DNA from 3 places in the Gracilibacillus marinus genome. Region 1 is predicted to be linked to each of the others. Evidence: riboswitches for the same ligand, from Rfam matches in the RefSeq annotation. Region 1 holds a riboswitch; each other region holds the start of a gene.
What was found. A riboswitch is a leader RNA that binds a small molecule or an ion and turns the genes downstream of it on or off. The one in region 1 is predicted to bind S-adenosylmethionine.
Positions count from the first base shown of each region.

Region 2: it holds a riboswitch for S-adenosylmethionine, as region 1 does, so the genes downstream of both, ACFOZ1_RS00155 (cyclase family protein) here and ACFOZ1_RS11675 (5-methyltetrahydropteroyltriglutamate--homocysteine S-methyltransferase) in region 1, are expected to answer to the same signal.
Region 3: it holds a riboswitch for S-adenosylmethionine, as region 1 does, so the genes downstream of both, ACFOZ1_RS04185 (methionine biosynthesis PLP-dependent protein) here and ACFOZ1_RS11675 (5-methyltetrahydropteroyltriglutamate--homocysteine S-methyltransferase) in region 1, are expected to answer to the same signal.

Region 1 is NZ_JBHSDV010000003.1:277,834-284,040, reverse strand. Features, by position in the region: gene ACFOZ1_RS11685 (hypothetical protein) at 1-861, opposite strand, end outside; gene ACFOZ1_RS11680 (DMT family transporter) at 1,032-1,931, shown strand; gene ACFOZ1_RS11675 (5-methyltetrahydropteroyltriglutamate--homocysteine S-methyltransferase) at 2,064-3,170, opposite strand; SAM riboswitch class I at 3,284-3,390, opposite strand; gene ACFOZ1_RS11670 (GGDEF domain-containing protein) at 3,470-4,573, opposite strand; gene ACFOZ1_RS11665 (glycoside hydrolase family 43 protein) at 4,854-6,207, opposite strand, start outside.
Region 2 is NZ_JBHSDV010000001.1:19,071-25,277, reverse strand. Features, by position in the region: gene ACFOZ1_RS00170 (DUF1850 domain-containing protein) at 1-96, shown strand, start outside; gene ACFOZ1_RS00165 (TRAP transporter permease) at 77-2,074, shown strand; gene ACFOZ1_RS00160 (5-methyltetrahydropteroyltriglutamate--homocysteine S-methyltransferase) at 2,146-3,255, opposite strand; gene ACFOZ1_RS00155 (cyclase family protein) at 3,284-4,036, opposite strand; SAM riboswitch class I at 4,176-4,278, opposite strand; gene ACFOZ1_RS00150 (Gfo/Idh/MocA family protein) at 4,358-5,335, opposite strand; gene ACFOZ1_RS00145 (phosphoribosyltransferase family protein) at 5,640-6,182, opposite strand; gene ACFOZ1_RS00140 (NCS2 family permease) at 6,198-6,207, opposite strand, start outside.
Region 3 is NZ_JBHSDV010000001.1:953,107-959,313, forward strand. Features, by position in the region: gene ACFOZ1_RS04170 (CoA transferase subunit A) at 1-233, shown strand, start outside; gene ACFOZ1_RS04175 (CoA-transferase subunit beta) at 212-937, shown strand; gene ACFOZ1_RS04180 (aminotransferase class V-fold PLP-dependent enzyme) at 1,200-2,375, opposite strand; gene ACFOZ1_RS04185 (methionine biosynthesis PLP-dependent protein) at 2,368-3,474, opposite strand; SAM riboswitch class I at 3,606-3,713, opposite strand; SAM riboswitch class I at 3,943-4,044, shown strand; gene ACFOZ1_RS04190 (inorganic phosphate transporter) at 4,136-5,203, shown strand; gene cobA (uroporphyrinogen-III C-methyltransferase) at 5,196-5,969, shown strand.

The DNA of each region.
Region 1 (6,207 bases):
TAGTTTACTGATTTTTGTTCTTATGGATAAGTATTCTTTCTTGTTTAAATCGAATGATGAATTCACGTCTAAATCCTCTAATTCAGCAAATTTTAACAAACTGGCCAATGTTTTCTTTTCTAGTTCCAATTGCTTCTTTGTTCGTGCGATTTGTTTATTAATTTCGCTAATGATTGCTTCATTCTCTTCGAAATCATGTAATACACCACTACGCTCAATTTCTATTTCATGGAGCTGTTCTGCTAAACTCTTGTATTCACCAAACCTTTTTTGCCATTCTTGAATAAAGGAATCTATGGCAGTATTTCTTTTATCCTCATATTGCTGAAGTAGCGGGACTACAAGAGCCATCAAAAATCTCTTTTGGATGATTCTTTTTGAAAAAAGAGATGGTATTACATTGTTTAACTGCAAGTGTTTTTGTAAAAAATGATTTGATGAAATAAATTCAATTGTAATGGTTTCAGTTTCGGGTTTCATTCGTTTAAAAACAGTAGTATAGTGTTGTAAATAACCATCCCAACGTTTCGTTAAATCTGTTCTGCTTCTTAATGATTTATCATCTTTCCAAGCAAAATTATAAATACTTTGTAGTATGTGTTTTGCTTGCTGATAGATGTTCTCTTCTATTTGATAATCTAATCCCTTAAGCTTAAAAATCCTTGTTATTTCAAGAAATATATCCATTTGTAGCATTACGTCACTTTTAGACAATTCGCTTACTTTCTTTTCTATATATGTATGTAAAGAAACCTTCTTGTCTTTTAATAAATAGCTATTATCTAAAAATAATAGTGTATATATCATTCTTAATTCTCTTCCTTGCAACCCTAACAACTGATTGATAAAATGTCTCTCCAACCCAATCACCCCTATGATGTCATGAGATTATTATACTCCAATTCATGTGATTGTATAGTCTTACATCTCAATTTTTATATATAACATCGTATTGTATTTGTAAGTTAATGATGTTACGTTTATCAGAGTGATAATATAAGGTTACTTAACTGTAAGATAGGGGTGACATCATGACTATACGCGCATTTCTATTTGCCTCACTAACTGTCTCAATATGGGGTTCCACATTTGCAGCTATTCGTATCAGCTTACACGGTGGATATGAGCCTGGTCATCTTGTTTTAATGAGATATATTATCGCATCATTGCTCTTTATCGTGTATGCATTATGGCCAACTACGAACTTCCGACTGCCTTATTTAAAAGATATTCTTTATTTATTACTACTAAGTTTCATAGGTATTTCTATATACCATATTGGAGTAACATTCGGTGAAGTAAGTGTTTCTGCTGGAACTGCTGGTATGATCATTGGCTCTGTACCAATATTCACAACATTTTTTGCTATGTTATTTTTGAAAGAACGGATTTCTATCTATGGTTGGATCGGTCTTATTATTGGTTTTATCGGCTTAATAATTATATCATTAGGTTCAAACAGTGGCGCATTTCACTTCAATAAAGGCACAATTTTTATTTTCATCTCTGCAATTGCTGCAGCATTCTTTACTGTATTCCAAAAACCTTTATTGAAAAGATACAAACCTATCGAATTTACTGCATACGTTACATGGATTGGTACAATTCCTTTTTTCTTATTTGTAGACGGAATTACAACAATTAGTCATGCGACAATGGATGCACATCTAGCGACTATTTATGTAGGCATCTTTCCTGCTGCGATTGCATATGTAACATGGGCGATTGCATTATCTTACGGGAATGCAAGTACCATTTCTACATTTCTTTATGTAGAACCTTTTATTGCAGTAATTGTGGCTTGGTTATTATTAAAAGAACTACCAAGTCTAATATCAATCATCGGAGGATGTATCGTTATAGTAGGTTTAATAATAGGACAATATAAGGGGAAAAAGAATAAGCGTGTGCGTTTACCTAAAGCAAGTTAAAAGAAATTGAGACAAAAGCATTCTTTAATTAAAAAATCCAAACGATTCGAAAACTATTTACCGAATCGTTTGGATTTTATGCTAGAACAATACGTATGTCCCAGCTTCTCTTCCACAAGCATATATGAATAATTAATTCCAAATTTCTTTAGATAATTCTACAATGTAACGAAGCTTATTCCATTGTTCTTCTTCTGTTAGTTTATTTCCATGGTGTGTTGATGCAAAGCCACATTGAGGACTTAGGCATAATTGTTCTAAAGGGACATATTTTGTTGCTTCTTCTACACGTTTCTTAATCAATTCTTTATCTTCAAGTTCACCTTTTTTAGATGTAACTAATCCTAATACGACATGTGCTCCTCCATTTGGTATATAGTCTAATGGACCAAAGTCACCTGAACGATCGTCATCATACTCTAAGAAAAATCCGTTTACTTTTTCCTTCGCAAATAATGTAGGTGCAATTAGTGCATAGCTACCAGAGAAAGCCCAATTAGATCGATAATTCCCTCGACATAAATGTGTTGTAACAGTTAAATCATCTGGCTTCGTCTCTAAAACACCATTCACTACACGTAATGCTAAATCAATTAAGTAGTCACGAGAAAATTCACCATCATTAAACGGAATATCTGGAGATGAAAGTCCTGCAATATAGACATCATCGAATTGAATGTAACGACATCCCGCATCATAAAAGGCTTGTATCGCATCCTGATATGCTTTAATAATATCATTCGCATAATCTTCCACATTTGGATAGATTGCTACGTCTCTTATGCCTTCATTAAAAAGTTGGTTTGGACTAGGGATTGTTTGTTTCGCCACAGCTCTCCCGTCCACAATTGCATGGAATTCTTTATAATCTTGGATAAATGGATGATCTGCACTAAATGAGATTTTTCCCGTATTTCTTATATTATATTTTTCTGTTTCTTCTTCACCATTAAAAATATAACCAACTTCTGGTACATATCCTTCTACTCCATTTAAATGTTCAAGAAAATCTGTATGCCAAAATCTTCTACGAAATTCTCCATCTGTCACAAGCTCTAATCCTACTTCTATTTGTTTATCCACAATACGGGCAATCTCTTCATTTTCAATCTCATGAAGCTGTTGGTATGTAATCTGACCTGCTTGAAAATTTTTTCTTGCTTCTAATAATCTGTCTGGTCTTAGTAAACTTCCTACATGGTCTGCTTTGAATGGTGCTGTAATTGTTTTTGTTGTCATTTCTAATCCCCTTTTCTGTCCTTATCCAGTTTTGTAAGTGAAGGATTGTTTCTGTTTTAATCATATAAAAAAGACCTTCTAAGAAGAAGGCCTTTATATAAACAAAGTCAATCTTCTTATCTTTAAGACTACATGCAGTCTTTTGGAAGTAGCACCGGGTCATATCGACTGGTTGCTGAGACATCTTAGGGCCAAATCCCTCCGCCTCTCTGGATAAGAAACTTATGATTTAATTTTAATTACAATAAAACTACTATAACTTACTAGTTAAAAGAATGCAAGTCTAATTTTCAGAAAAATCAACAAACTTCCATAACCTCTGAAATAACCTTATTCTTACCTGTACGCTTTGCGTTGTATAACATTGCATCAGCTTGATGGAAGAAATCTACTTTCGTGATACTTTTATCTAATTCTTTCAGTCCAACACTAACTGTCACATAACCATTTAATTCTTCATGATAACATTCAGCAATTTGTTGTCTTAAATGATCAATTCTGTTATAAGCAGTAGAAAGATCTTTATTTGTTAATAAAACAGCAAATTCTTCTCCACCATAGCGAGCGGCAATATCATCTTCTGTAATATGCTCTGATATAATTGTCGCAACCCTTCTTAACACAATATCGCCAATACTATGACCGAATGTATCGTTGATAGATTTGAAATTATCAATGTCGATTATTGCTAATTGTAGTGGCATACCTTGTTTTATACTTTGATCATATAAAAAGTCTAAATATTGATGAAATGTTTTATGATTATATAAATTTGTAAGAGCATCTACTTTAGTTAAACGATCCATGATTGCATTTTTTACAATTAATTCTTTCTCTTTCTCATCTGCCTTTTGTATAAATGTCATTACTTCATTACCGCGCTCTAGCACTAATAAGTAAACACGGTAACCAGCCCATAGTACGAACATATATGAAACATATTCGTATACGGTTACAGCACTTCTTACCTCTGGAAATATATACACACATGTTAATGCCAACATATTTATGAATAGACTGAAACGCAATTTATCTTCATCAAAATAAATCACAATAACAGACATCGTTAGAAGAAACAATACTTGTAAACCTGGTACATTTGGATGGCTAGAAACAGTCACAAATGCTGCAAGTGATCCGATAATTGTTATCATCTTCGTATTATAGTAATTTTTGTATCTTACTAGATAGGACAAGATGGACAGAATAATTACTTGAATCGATGTCGGGAGTATAAGTTTTTCTAAGATAAATCTCATAATGCTATCAGGAAAATAATAAAGCGTAATAAAAAAACTAATAAATTGTCCTAAAAAAGCCATGAATACCATAATCCAATATATTTGGATTATTTTTTCTGACCAAATTTTTTCGTTAATATGTAGACCATTATGTAATGACACGATTTTCACCTTCAATGAAGTAGAATGATTGAACAGGTAAATTATGGCTATACCATTTAACCTATTAATTTAGATAAAAAAAGGAAATATTACAAACCAAAGATTACCTACTATCTCATTGTATGGTATAAAATAAAAAAAGAAAAGAACAATTGTAAAAATTTATAAATCTATTTTATAGATAAATATACCTGTAAGCTAATACTATTTACCCTTATCTATAAATAAAGCAAAGTAAATGCTGCGATTACCAGTATTTACTTTGCTTCAATACTATTTATTATTTAATTTTTTTATATCGAAAATAATCTATGTCTACATGACCACCAATTACTTCTGTTGCATAGTTGAATATCCCTATTCGATATCCCATAAAATGATCTAATGTATACTTCATCTGCAAAATATCTCCGATGTTGTTCCACTCAACTTCATTATCAGACCAATAAAATGTAGCTTGATCGATACTATCCTCATACTGAAAACGAATTTTCAAATAAAGGATAGGTGTAGCGAATTCCTTCCTATCAATAATCACTTCATTCTGATTCTGCTTTGATTTAGTCATCTGGATTTCAAAGTGATTTTCATCCATTTTTTTTATTCCTACTGTTCCAAAATTACTCTGCAAGGCGATTAATCCAGCAACATCACCTATTTGCATATTCGTGCAATCTATCTTTATCCTTGCTTCACAAGTTGGGCCTTCTGTACGTTGCGTTAATGTATTTGGTGCTTCAAGCACATTTTCAACCACTCTACTTGTACGTAATCGTAAATGATCATTTCGTTCTGTTAATGACCAACATTCATTCATCGGATTATGATTCCATTGCCACTGTAAAGAGAGCGCATTATCTGTATAATGAAATTCATCACTAATTACTATAGGAGATGTTATAGCATTTGGTAATTGTAATTCTATCTGTTCTGGTGTTTTACCGTCCACACCAATCATTGGCCAATTGTCTTTCCATTGTACAGGTAAAATATATGGAATTCGTCCTACTGCATCATGGTCTTGAAAAAGCATTGCATACCAATCCCCTGCTTGTGTATCAAAAATCGCACCTTGTGCAATACCTTTATTCTTATAACCAAAATCATCATCAAAAATAATTTTTCTTTCATATTTACCCAAAAGTGACTTCGAACGATAACATATTTGTCTACGTCGTTCATTTCCATTTGTTGGCCATTCAATAAACAATAAATAATAGTAACCATTTATATAGTATGCATGACACCCTTCACATCTTAAGCCAATATTATCAGTTGGTGTTTGTAATAAAATCTGATTAATACCAGACTCTTTTAGCTGAGTCACATCTTCTGTCAATTCTACAATTTTTATGTCTCCACATCCATAAATCACAAAAACTCTTCCACCATCAAATAGTAATGCAGGGTCATGATATATCCCATCAATTTCAGAACGTTTCCATTCACCCTTTTCAATATCATCTGTCTGGTAGATATAGAACTTTTTCATATCATTACTTGAAAAACATACATAATATGTATCATTCTCATAACGCAAACTAGCTGCCCAAGATCCTTGTCCATAAATTCCCTTTTTTTCTATCAAATAATGTTCCTGGTTATCCTCTAGCTTGTCAAAAACATAGGAAACA
Region 2 (6,207 bases), on a different contig from region 1:
TTTGCCCCTGGCGACTGGTTTACTGTCAAAGTAGAGAAATTATCCTTTCTCCAATACCTGAAAGGAGTGAGAATTGATGCCGACCAATCATCATGATCGTACCCAATTAACAGAAGTAGAACAACAAGTATTATTAGAAAAATACGATACAGAAGCAAGTAAAAGTCATTTCACTGGGAAGCTCGGATGGCTTGTCTTCATTATTTTAGTAGCATTCTCTTTCTTTCATCTCTATACAGGTTTTTTCGGATCATATACTGCTTATATTCAACGCACTGTCCATCTAGGCTTCGCGTTAACACTTATTTTTATGTTATTTCCTATAAAAAAGGGAATCAAAAAGACTTCTATTCCATGGTATGATTGGATATTCATTTGCCTATCTATTATGGTGACATCCTATTGGCCATTATTTTATGAAACGTTAGTACAACAAATCGGTGGCATTCATCTTGGTCAAGCTATTATTGGGGCTATAGCCATTCTACTTGTTCTAGAAGCCGCTCGCCGTGCAGTAGGGTTACCAATTGTCATCATTGCATCCGCATTTTTGATGTATGCTTTATTTGGTCCTTATATGCCAGGAATGTTCGTGCATCGTGGGCTTAGTTTACAACAATTAATCGACTCTATGTTTTTCACTACAGAAGGAATTCTTGGTACCCCTCTTCAAGTCTCGTCTACTTATATCTTTTTGTTTCTATTATTCGGTGCATTTCTTGTACAAACTGGTGTCGGATTATATTTTAATGATTTAGCATTGGCCATTGCTGGTCACCGAATTGGTGGACCTGCAAAAGTAGCGATATTCTCTAGTGCACTCAATGGAACGATATCAGGAAGCTCTGTCGCAAATACCGTTACATCAGGTTCTTATACCATTCCTATGATGAGACGCCTAGGTTATAAGCGGAACTTTGCAGGAGCAGTAGAAGCAGCAGCATCAACTGGTGGGCAAATTATGCCTCCAATAATGGGTGCGGCAGCATTTTTGATGATTGAATTTGCTGGTAAACCTTATTGGGAAATCGCCAAGGCGGCTGTCATACCTTCCTTGCTCTTCTTTACAGGAATTTGGGTGATGACGCACTTTGAAGCAAAACGACTTGGTCTCGTTGGTCTATCTCGAGACGAACTACCAGAGAAAAAAAGAGTATATAAGAAGCTATATCTTTTACTTCCTATTATTGTTATCATCTTTTTCCTGTTCCATGGTTTTAGTATCGAAAGAACGGCTATATATGGCATACTTACCGCTATTCTTGTTAGCCTTCTTTCAAAAGAAACTAATATTTTATTAAATAACAAAGGAAAACTATCATTAGACAAATTATCCAAAGCGTTAACAGATGGCGCACGAACTGCATTAGGTGTTGCCGCAGCCACAGCAAGTGCAGGGATTATTGTTGGTGTAGTGACAAAGACAGGACTTGGCTTAAAGCTCGGGAATGGGCTTGTAGACATGGCTGCAACGATGACAAGTAACCCAACTATATTAATTTTACTCACATTATTCTTCACAATGATTACATCTATTTTACTTGGAATGGGATCGCCTACCACGGCTAACTATATAATTACGTCAACTGTCGCACTACCTGCAATTATGGCATTAAGTGATTCTTATGAATTATTCATTCCGGTACTTGCTGCACACATGTTTGTCTTTTTCTTTGGAATCGTTGCCGATATTACACCACCTGTCTCGCTCGCCGCATTCGCAGCAACAGGCATCTCCGGTGGTGAACCCATCCGAACCGGTTTTATTGCAACAAAACTTGCAATTGCCGCATTTATCATTCCATACATGTTCGTCTTTCAACCACAATTATTAATGATTGATGTAACTTTTACAGGCATAACATGGATTATTATTACTGCATTCGCAGGAATGATTGCAATAGGAGCTGGGTTAATCGGATTTTGGTATAGAAAGCTTCATTGGATAGAGCGACTAATCGCATGTATAACAGGCCTTTTGCTTATGTATCCAGAGGGCAATACAGATATCATTGGATGTCTTATCTTCGTCGTTCTAATCTCTATACAATTGTTCAGTAAAAATAATACCTGATTATAAAAAACAAGAATCCCCAAGTGCCTGTATCTTTAAGAGCACTTAGGGATTCTATTATTATAGATACTTTATTCATTTCCGAGTAATTCTTTTGAAAGCTTCACTACGTATGCTAATTTATTCCATTGTTCTTCTTCTGTCAAAATATTTCCGTGATGCGTAGAAGCAAATCCACATTGTGGGCTTAAGCAGATTTTGTCTTTCGACACGAATTGACTCGCTTCTTCTATACGTGCTTGAATCAATTCTTTGTCCTCTAGTTCACCGAATTTTGATGTGAATAATCCTAATACAACATGTGGTCCATCTTCTTTTGCAATATGACGTAATGGCTGGAAATCACCCGAACGATCATCATCATATTCTAAGAAGAATCCATCTACTTTTTCTTTTGCAAAAAGTGTCGGTGCGATATGTGCATAACTTCCTTCAAATGCCCATGTCGAACGATAGTTACCTCTGCAAAGGTGTGTTGTAATAATTAAGTCTTCCGGCTTATCCTCTAATACACTGTTCACAACATGTAACGATAAATCAATTAATTCTTGTCTCGATAAATTTTCAAATGCAAACAATTGCTCTGCATTTAATCCTGCAATATACACATCATCAAATTGCAGATAACGACAGCCTGCATCATAGAATGCTTTTACTACATCACGATATGTATCAATCACATCTTGTGTATAATCTTCTAAGTTTGGATACACTTCTTGGTTACGAATACCTGCATGGAACAGTTGGTTAGGACTTGGTATCGTTTGTTTCGCTACTGCACGGTCTCCAACAATTTCTTTAAATTCAATGAAATCTTTAATGAATGGATGATTTGCATTAAACGAAACTTTACCAATATTTCGTACATCATATCTTTCAGTCTCCACACCATGAAATTGAAGTCCTTTTTCCGGAACATATCCTTCAAATCCATTCAAGTGCTCCATAAAGTCAAGATGCCACCATCCACGACGAAATTCGCCATCTGTTACTAACTCTAGCCCTACTTCAATCTGTTTATCTACAATTCTTTCAATCTCTTTTGTTTGTACTGCACGTAACTCTTCATAGGATATTTTACCTGCCTTGAAATTCTCATTTGCTTCTTTTAAACTCTCTGGTCGTAATAAACTTCCCACATGGTCTGCTTTAAATGGTGCTTTAATTATTGTTTTTGTCATAGTTAATCAATCCTCTCTATTTTTTGTTTTAAGGTATTATTGCAAAAGAACGCACTGGAAACCCAGTTGCCTTTTCTGGTTTTGCTACTATATTAAATATAATACCGCCTTTTGGAGGTAGTTTATCTAAATTTGTTAATAACTCCACTTGATATGTATCTTGCTCAAGTACATAATATTCGCCAATTAACGATCCGTTTGCTCTTGCATCCTTTGCAGAGTCTGTATCAAACGTTTCATGACCAATTGCTTTCACGTTTCTCTCTTCGAAGAGATATTTCAATGCATCCAATCCCCATCCAGGAGCATGTGCATTACCGTCTGTATCTTTATTCTCGAATTTCTCCACATCTGGCCATCGTTTGCTCCAATCTGTTCTTAATGCAACAAATGTACCTTCTTCTATTTGTCCATATTCTTCTTCAAACAATTGAATATCATGGACTGTTACCGTATAGTCATGGTTTTCTGCTGCTTCTTTGGATTTATCAATCACAACAAGAGGTAATACTAACTCTTTTAATTCCAATTCTTCTAGCCAACGTTGATTCGGCACAAAATGAATCGGTGCATCTATATGTGTTCCATATTGTCCTGCAAACGAAAATTGTTGTACAAAGAAGCCATCTTCATGCGTAAATAATGGGTTAATCTCTGCTTTGGGCAATGCAAAAAAATGTGGTGAATCAGGCCCAAACGTGTGTGTTAAGTCAATCCATTGCTTACTTTTCAATTTTTGCAAAGCATCTAATAATTCTTGTTGGTTACCTTGTATCGTCATTCTTCTCCCCCCTTCACATGCTAAAGTGTATAGGACACTTACCGTGAATTCTGTCTGTATACTTTATTTTTTTTTAAAAACCAAAAAACCCTTTTCTAAATAAGAAAAGGGGCAAAATGTCAGCTACAATCTGTCTCTCTTCTTATCTTCAAGCATTACACTTCTGGAATTGGCACGGTACATACAGATAGTCCGTTGCCGAGGCTTCAAAGGGCCAGTCCCTCCACCTCTCTTGATAGGAAATTTATGGTATTTAATTTAAATATTAGAATACACCTAACTATGGCATGATGTCAAGTATCATTTTTTTGACTAATCCAATTATTTAGCTAATTTAATACTTTGGCCTAGTTCTGCAGATTGATTTGCAGCAATTGCTACTTGTTGTGTTTTCCATGCATCTTCATATGTTGATAAAATCTGTGAGGAGTCAGACGTTCTAACCGCATGAATAAATGCTTGTGATTCTTTTTCATATGGTGAGACAGATGAGTCATTAGAATAGTCTCTTATCTCATCCTGATTAACTTCCTGCAAACCTTGTTGATTAAGACGTAAAATGCCACGATCTGTATAAACATCAAGTCCATTCTGATAATCTATTGGTAATATACAGGTGTTATGGATAGTAACAATAGCACCACTACTCATCTTTAGCGTGACAGTGCCTACATCAGATACATTTATTTCAGCCTTAGCTGGTTGCATTCGTTTGGCGAAATCCGCTCTGACTTCTTCCACTTCACCTAATACATATCTAACTAAATCGACAATATGTGTGGTTTGCTCTACAAATTGGCCTCCTGATGTCTCATTTTTTCTCCACCAACTCACCTCAGGCATTGTACCCATCCAATAACCGATTGCCATACCAATTGTACAATCTTGTAATAATTCTTTTGCCTTCCTTGTTCCATGTAAATATCTAAAGTGGTAACCGACAGATGTCAATAATTGCTTCTCTTTTATCTTGTTAAGTATCGTTGTAGGTATTTCTATATTTGTCGATAATGGTTTTTCCACAAAAAATGGTATACCTCTCTCTACCAACAATTCTTCTATTTCGCCGTGTGCAAACGGTGGTACACAAATATAAGCAGCATCAATCTGTTCATTATCTAACATTTTCGTCAATTCATTATATGCTTTCGCCTGCGGATAGTCTTTAGCTATTTGCTCTGCTTTTTCTAGAGATCTACCACAAACGCCACGTATCACGACATCTTCCATCTCATTTACGATAGATGCATGTAATCTAGCAAAAGAACCTGTACCAATTATTCCAATATGTATTGTCATGTAATCTCTCCTCTTTGTCAGCGATTAATTACTTTCTCCAAAACGTCGTACAATCCACCTTATCTATTATGTTAAACGTTATCATTTTATCTAGCAAGGAATAATCTACCTTAGCAGTCCATAGGATACGGATGAGTTTCTTTGTTTTGTAAGAAATTATTAAATTTCTCCATTTTCTCCCTCTTTGCTATTTTACTAATGTAAGAGAGTGAAGTATCGCTTACATTAGTACTGATGTTGTAAAAAATAATAGAAAGTGAAACGTATTAGTCTCACTTCCTATCTTCCGTTTTCTTATATGCTATTATTTCACAAAAACAGGTAATTTCTCTAAGAAAATGAAGTCTTCTCGGTTTGCCGCATCTCCTTCTGCAAGAATTGCTGCTTTCGCTACTACTTCAGCACCTGCTTCTTGTACAAGTTCTTCTAGAGCTTGTATAGATTCACCCGTGCTAATCACATCATCGACTAAAGCGACTTTTTTTCCTTGTAATACTTTCGCATCTTTTCCATCTAAACAAAGAATCTGTTCACTAGTTGTTGTAATCGAGTTCACTTTATGAACAATCGGATTCTCCATATATGCTTTCACACTTTTACGTGCGATGATATATTCCTTTTTGCCAATTACTCTGGTTAATTCGTGTATTAATGGAATTCCTTTTGCTTCTGCTGTCACAATGTAATCTACTTCAGGCAATTTCTCGGCTAATAACGGAGCCACGTGACACACGAGTTCTGTATCTCCTAGAATAACAAAACTAGCAATACTTAAATGATCGTTAATTGGAATGATTGGTAATTTTCGTTCAAGACCTTCAATAGTTAGTGTATATACTTCTGTCATGATGCTCCCCCTTGTTTAAAATCCT
Region 3 (6,207 bases), on a different contig from region 1:
TTCAAATAAAACAATGGAAAGATAAAATTGCGATACCGCATTTCCTAGTCGATGCTGTCGTTCATGTGCCAAAAGGTGCTGCACCGACGTCTTGTTATAATAAATATGATGTAGATGATGTTTCTTTAAGAGAGTTTTTGGGGCTTAAGGATATATCCGCAATTAAGGGGTATGTCGATAAGTACACGAATCAGGACAGGGGGACACATGCATGGCAGCGAACGATTCAATAAGTGATTTAATGACATGTACGATTGCGAACATGTTACTAGATGGTGAAACTGTTTTTCATGGAGTGTCCTCCCAAATGCCTATGGTTGCCATGCATCTTGCTCGACAATTGCATGCTCCGAACTTGGTTCATTTAAATATCCCTGGTGGGGTTAATCCATCTTCCGTTAAAAAGTCGTCCTATTCCTCTGCAGGTGCAGATTTAGTCGAATTAGGGGAAGCTTATTTCCCGTTAGAGGAGATCTTTGATTTGTCGATGCGTGGAAAGCTGGATGTTGCATTTCTAGGTGGAGTGCAATTTGATATCAATGGGAATGTGAACGCATCTGTCATTGGGGATTACGAAAAGCCAAAAGTACGCCTTCCTGGTGGTGCAGGTAGTGCTGTATTAATTCCAACAGCGAAAAAGGCAATTATATGGCGAACCAAACATGATACAAGGACATTTGTTGAGCAAGTGGACTTTGTTACAACAAGGGGGAACCTTTGGAAGATTATCACGCCATTGTGTGTATTTGAATATAGGGATGGTAAGCTGCACTTGGATTCAATTCACCCACATACAACCATTGAAGAAGTGCAAGAAAACACGGGTTTTCCGTTATTGTATGATGAAATTCGATATACTAAAGCTCCAACAACACAAGAATTAGCAATATTACGAAAAATTGATCCACATAATTATCGTGCGGCAGAGTTTGGGTGATTATCTCTCATGAGCGTTGGAGAAATGGAGTTAATGATGAGATAAATTAATTATCCCCCTTAACAGTGTGCTATATATGTAGATAATAAGAGATATCGCCCGTGTTATTCTCAATTTAGGGCGATAAATAAATGTGGTGGGTAGATATTTCACTATATCTACCCTTAGCGAGAATATATCGCCCGAAGTTAGTGAGATATCTAATAAAATCAACCCATTCCAATATATATATATGACTTGGAATGGGTTGACTTTTTGTTGTTTAAGCATTTTTAACTAGAGCCGCTTGCTTTAGTGCTTGCTGCAAATCTTCAATTAAATCATCAACATTTTCAATCCCAACAGATAAGCGGAAAAGTCGATCATCAATACCGCGAGCCTGGCGCTCATGTGGTGGCATCGCAGCATGTGACATTGTAGCAGGATGGGACAAGATTGATTCAACTGCACCTAGGCTAACCGCAAACACAGGGAGTTCGAGTTGCTCAACAAATCGGTTGCTGTCTATCTTTTCATCTAATAAAAAGGATAATACAGCACCACCACTTGTTGCTTGGCTAAAATGAATGTCATGTCCTTTGTGTGATGCTAATCCTGGATAATACACTTTTTCAATGGCGTCATGGTTTGCAAGAATTTCTGCAATTTGTGTTGCGGATTTTGTCGATTTTTCTAATCGTGTCTCCAGTGTTTTCATTCCTTGTAATAATGTAAAACTATCATGAGCCCCAAGAATTGCTCCAAATGTATTCTGTGCAAATTGAAGTTTTTTCGCCAATTCCTCATCATTCGTCACTGCTAAGCCTGCGATAATATCACTATGTCCTGATAAGAACTTCGTCGCACTATGCAGTACAATATCGACACCTAAGTCTAGCGGGTTCTGGTAGAGTGGTGTCATAAATGTATTATCAAGAAATGTTAATGCATTGTTTGCCTTTGCTAATGCGACAACTGCTCGGATATCCGTTACTTGTAACAAAGGGTTTGCTGGTGTTTCGATATAGATGACTTTCGTATTAGGTTGGATAGCTTTTTCGATTTCTTCTATATTTGTCATATCTACAAAGGTATGATCAACAGAAAATTGTGTTAAAAGCTGACTCACAAAGCGAAATGTTCCGCCATAGACGTCTTTTGTAATCACAACATGGTCACCTGATTCTAGTAATAGAAAAGCACTAGATATTGCAGCCATGCCAGATGCAAAGGCAAATCCTTTGTAGCCATTTTCTAATACCGCAATCGTTTCTTCCACTAGCTCGCGAGTCGGATTACCTGAGCGGCTATAATCAAATGGACCGAACTGATTTAATTGGTCTTGGTGAAAGGTAGAAGATTGGTAAATAGGTGGATTTACAGCACCTGTTTTTCTCTCTTGAAATCCTCTTTGTACTCCTGCATGGATGACTTTTGTATCAAATTGATGTTTAGACATGTGCCAATTCCTCCTTGCTTTTCAGTAATGCTTGATCTAAGTCTCGCTTCAAATCTTCCACATGCTCAATCCCTACAGAGAAGCGTAATAATCGTTCACAGACACCACGTCGCTCACGTTCTTCAAATGGAATGTCTGCATGTGTTTGTGTAGTCGGGTATGTGATGAAACTTTCCACACCACCTAAGCTTTCTGCAAATAGAATAGTAGACAGATTTTCTAAAAATGGTTTAACCATTCGCTTATCTTCTATACGGAAGCTTAGCATTGCGCCTTTCCCTGGATACAACACATCTGTAACGAGTTCATGGGAACGTAAATACTTTGCTAGCTCTCTAGCATTTTCTTGTTGTCTCTCTACTCGTAGACTCAATGTCTTCATTCCTCGCGCTAACAACATCGAATCAAATGGAGAAAGAACTGCGCCAATAGCATTATGTAAGTACGTTATTTTTTCTGCTAATTGCTCACCCTTTACAACAACTAATCCTGCCAATACATCATTGTGACCGCCCAGGTATTTTGTTCCTGAGTGCACAACAATATCTGCGCCATTAGATATAGGTTTTTGTATATATGGTGTGTAGAAGGTATTATCCACAATGAATAATAGGTCATGTTTTTTGGCAATTGTTGCGATTTCATCTAAATCTAACTCGATTAGTAATGGATTAGTTGGAGACTCGATAAAAATTGCCCTTGTTTCTTCCGTGATTGATGTTTCGATTTCATCTGGTGTGACGTAGATTGGTTTAATTCCATATAATTGTTCAAATTGTTGAAATAAACGATAACTACCACCATACACATCTTCTGTCACGAGAATATGGTCGCCATGTTTGAATAAAGAAAGTACCAATTGAATTGCTGCCATACCTGATGAACATGCAAATCCTCTCGTGCCATTTTCTAACTCACAAATTGCTGACTCTACGACATCACGTGTTGGATTTTTTGTTCTTGTGTAATCAAAACCAGTCGATTGACCAATTGTTTGATGTTGATATGCAGTAGATAAATAGATTGGAGCTTCCACGGCACCTGTTCTAGGATCTGTACGATTGCCTATTTGGGCAAGAATTGTTTCTAAATGTTTCACAAAGACCACTCACTTTCTAATGTCATTTCATATTCTATTTCTATACACTTGTAAAAAAGTTAAAAAAAATACAAAAAAGAGGCGCACTTCTAGATAAGAAGAATGCCTCTTGTTACGTAAGGTTTATTTTCTCCTTATCTTTGGTATAAATATACCGTCTGGAATTAGCACCATGCACAAAAAACATGCTGGTTGCTGAGGCATCACTGGGCCAGTCCCTTAACCTCTCTTGATAAGTGTATACAACTATTTAGTTTTTATGGAAATACTATACAATACATCATACATCTTATTGCATGAGAATTCAATAAAAAAATAAAAAAAATTTAAAACCTAGTAAATGCATGGGATATAAGGGTTTTTAGCTATTTTCCGCTATTATAGGGAAGAAATGTATATTGACAATCGAATTAATTGCCATTATATTCAATACAAATCATTGTTTCATTTTTTCGAAAATTAGATAAATTCTTATCGTGAGAGATGGAGGGACTGGCCCGAGGAAATCTCAGCAACAGGCAAAATGCACTGTGCTAATTCCAGCAAGGATATGAACTTGGTAGATAAGATGTAGAGATGAACTTCTACCTTTGCCAAGAGTAGGAGTTTTTTTGCAAACTAAAGAATGTTCTGCACATATAATCTAAATGAGGAAGTAGGAATGGATATGTTAGTTACAATTGCGATATTAGCAGCTTGTCTGTTTGCCTTTAATATAGGAGCAAGTGGTTCTGCCGCAAGCATGGGCGTTGTCTATGGTGCAAAAGTCATTAAAAAAAGAAGAATGGCTCTTTTTTTAGCAGGGATTGGTGCGATTGTTGGTGCATTATGGGGCGGTCAGCATGTGACGAACACATTAGGTAAAGGAATCATCTCTGAAGAAATTATTGATGTACCAATTGCTGCAATTATCTTACTTGTAGCTGGAGGGACGTTACTCATTACGAATTATATAGGAATTCCATTGTCAACAAGTGAAGTAACGGTTGGTGCAATTGTTGGTATCGGAATTTCTTTTCAACAATTATATGTCACAAATGTCATACAAATTGTAAGTCTATGGTTAATCATTCCATTCATTGCTTTTTTAATTACGTATACGTTTGAGAAGTTACGAGTAAAAATAGGGCATCGGATTAAATGGAAAATCCCGCACAAAGTATTAGCAATTCTATTATTAATTACAGGATTTTTCGAAGCAATTGCTGCAGGAATGAATAATGTAGCAAATGCACTAGGACCATTAGTTGGTGCAAGTATTGTCTCAATGGAAGTAGGTTTGCCATTATTGGCGATTGTTGTCGCATTTGGTAGTTTCTTATTTGGTGGAAAAGTACTAGAAACAAATGCAAAGAAGATTACCAATCTATCATTAGCAAATGGTGTGGTTATTTCAAGTACAACAGGAGTATTAGTCATTATTGCTTCATTTTTCGGTATGCCAATTCCAATGACACAAGTAACGACAACAGCAATTGTTGGAATTAGCGCAACAAAAAGCTGGAAACTCGTATGGAAACAGCGTATTATTCATCAAATTGTAAAGGTATGGGTAACGTCACCTGTGATTTCATTAGTCATCGCGTATAGCTTAACAGAAATTTTTGTACAAAAATCTTTCTATACTGTGACATTATTAATACTCACAATCGTCATAACTTTTGTATTATTAAAGTATGAAGTAAAAGTTGACAAAAAAATCGGAAGGGAATGGCAGGCGAATGAGTAAAGTATATATAGTTGGAGCGGGACCTGGGGACAAAGAATTGATTACAGTTAAAGGGTTGCGCGCAATTCAAGAAGCGGATGTAATATTATATGATCGTTTAATAAATATGGATTTATTAGAAGAAGCAAAAGAAGGTGCGGAACTCATTTTTTGTGGGAAAGAACCGAAATTACATGGTGTAATTCAAGATGAGATTCATCGTTTGCTCGTTTTCTATGCAAAACAAGGAAAAGTTGTGACAAGATTAAAAGGTGGCGACCCATTCATTTTTGGTCGTGGTGGAGAAGAAGGCCAAGTACTTAGTAGAGAAAATATCCCATTTGAAATCGTGCCTGGTATCACTTCTGGAATTAGCGCAGCGGCATATGCGGGTATTCCATTGACACATCGCGGTATTAGTGGCTCTGTAAGCTTTATTAATGCATCCAATCCTGATGCGCGAACTAGTGAGGAGTGGGAACACTTAGCAAAAGGTGCAGATACACTTTGCTTTTATATGGGAGTCCGTCAATTTCCAAAAACAGCCGAGTATTTAATAAAAGCAGGATTAAAACCATCCACACCTGTTGCGATGATCCACTGGGGAACATTTGCTCACCAAAAAACAATTATCGGTACACTGGATACAATTGAAGCAAGATTGCATGAGATAAGTAACCCATCCATGATTGTGATCGGTGATGTGGTGTCATTACATGAAGAATTACAATGGTTCGAGCAAATTGCGACAAAGCAAACAGTTGTTACAAATGGAGCGAGTGTTTAGTGAGTTTTATTGAGTGATATGTGGTTTATTAGCTTGAATTACAAGAGGGTGAGGGGGATAATGCATTATATCAGCCGATGTGAGAGTGAAGAAAGGCAGATAAAATGCAGTGGAAGGTAGATAAAGCGTATATCCACCCATCCGATGAAAATATCGCCCGAGTTACGAAAGCGTGAGGGGGATAACGTGTTATATCGGCCGGTGTAAGTGGGAAGAAAGGTAGATAAAGTGTAGCGGA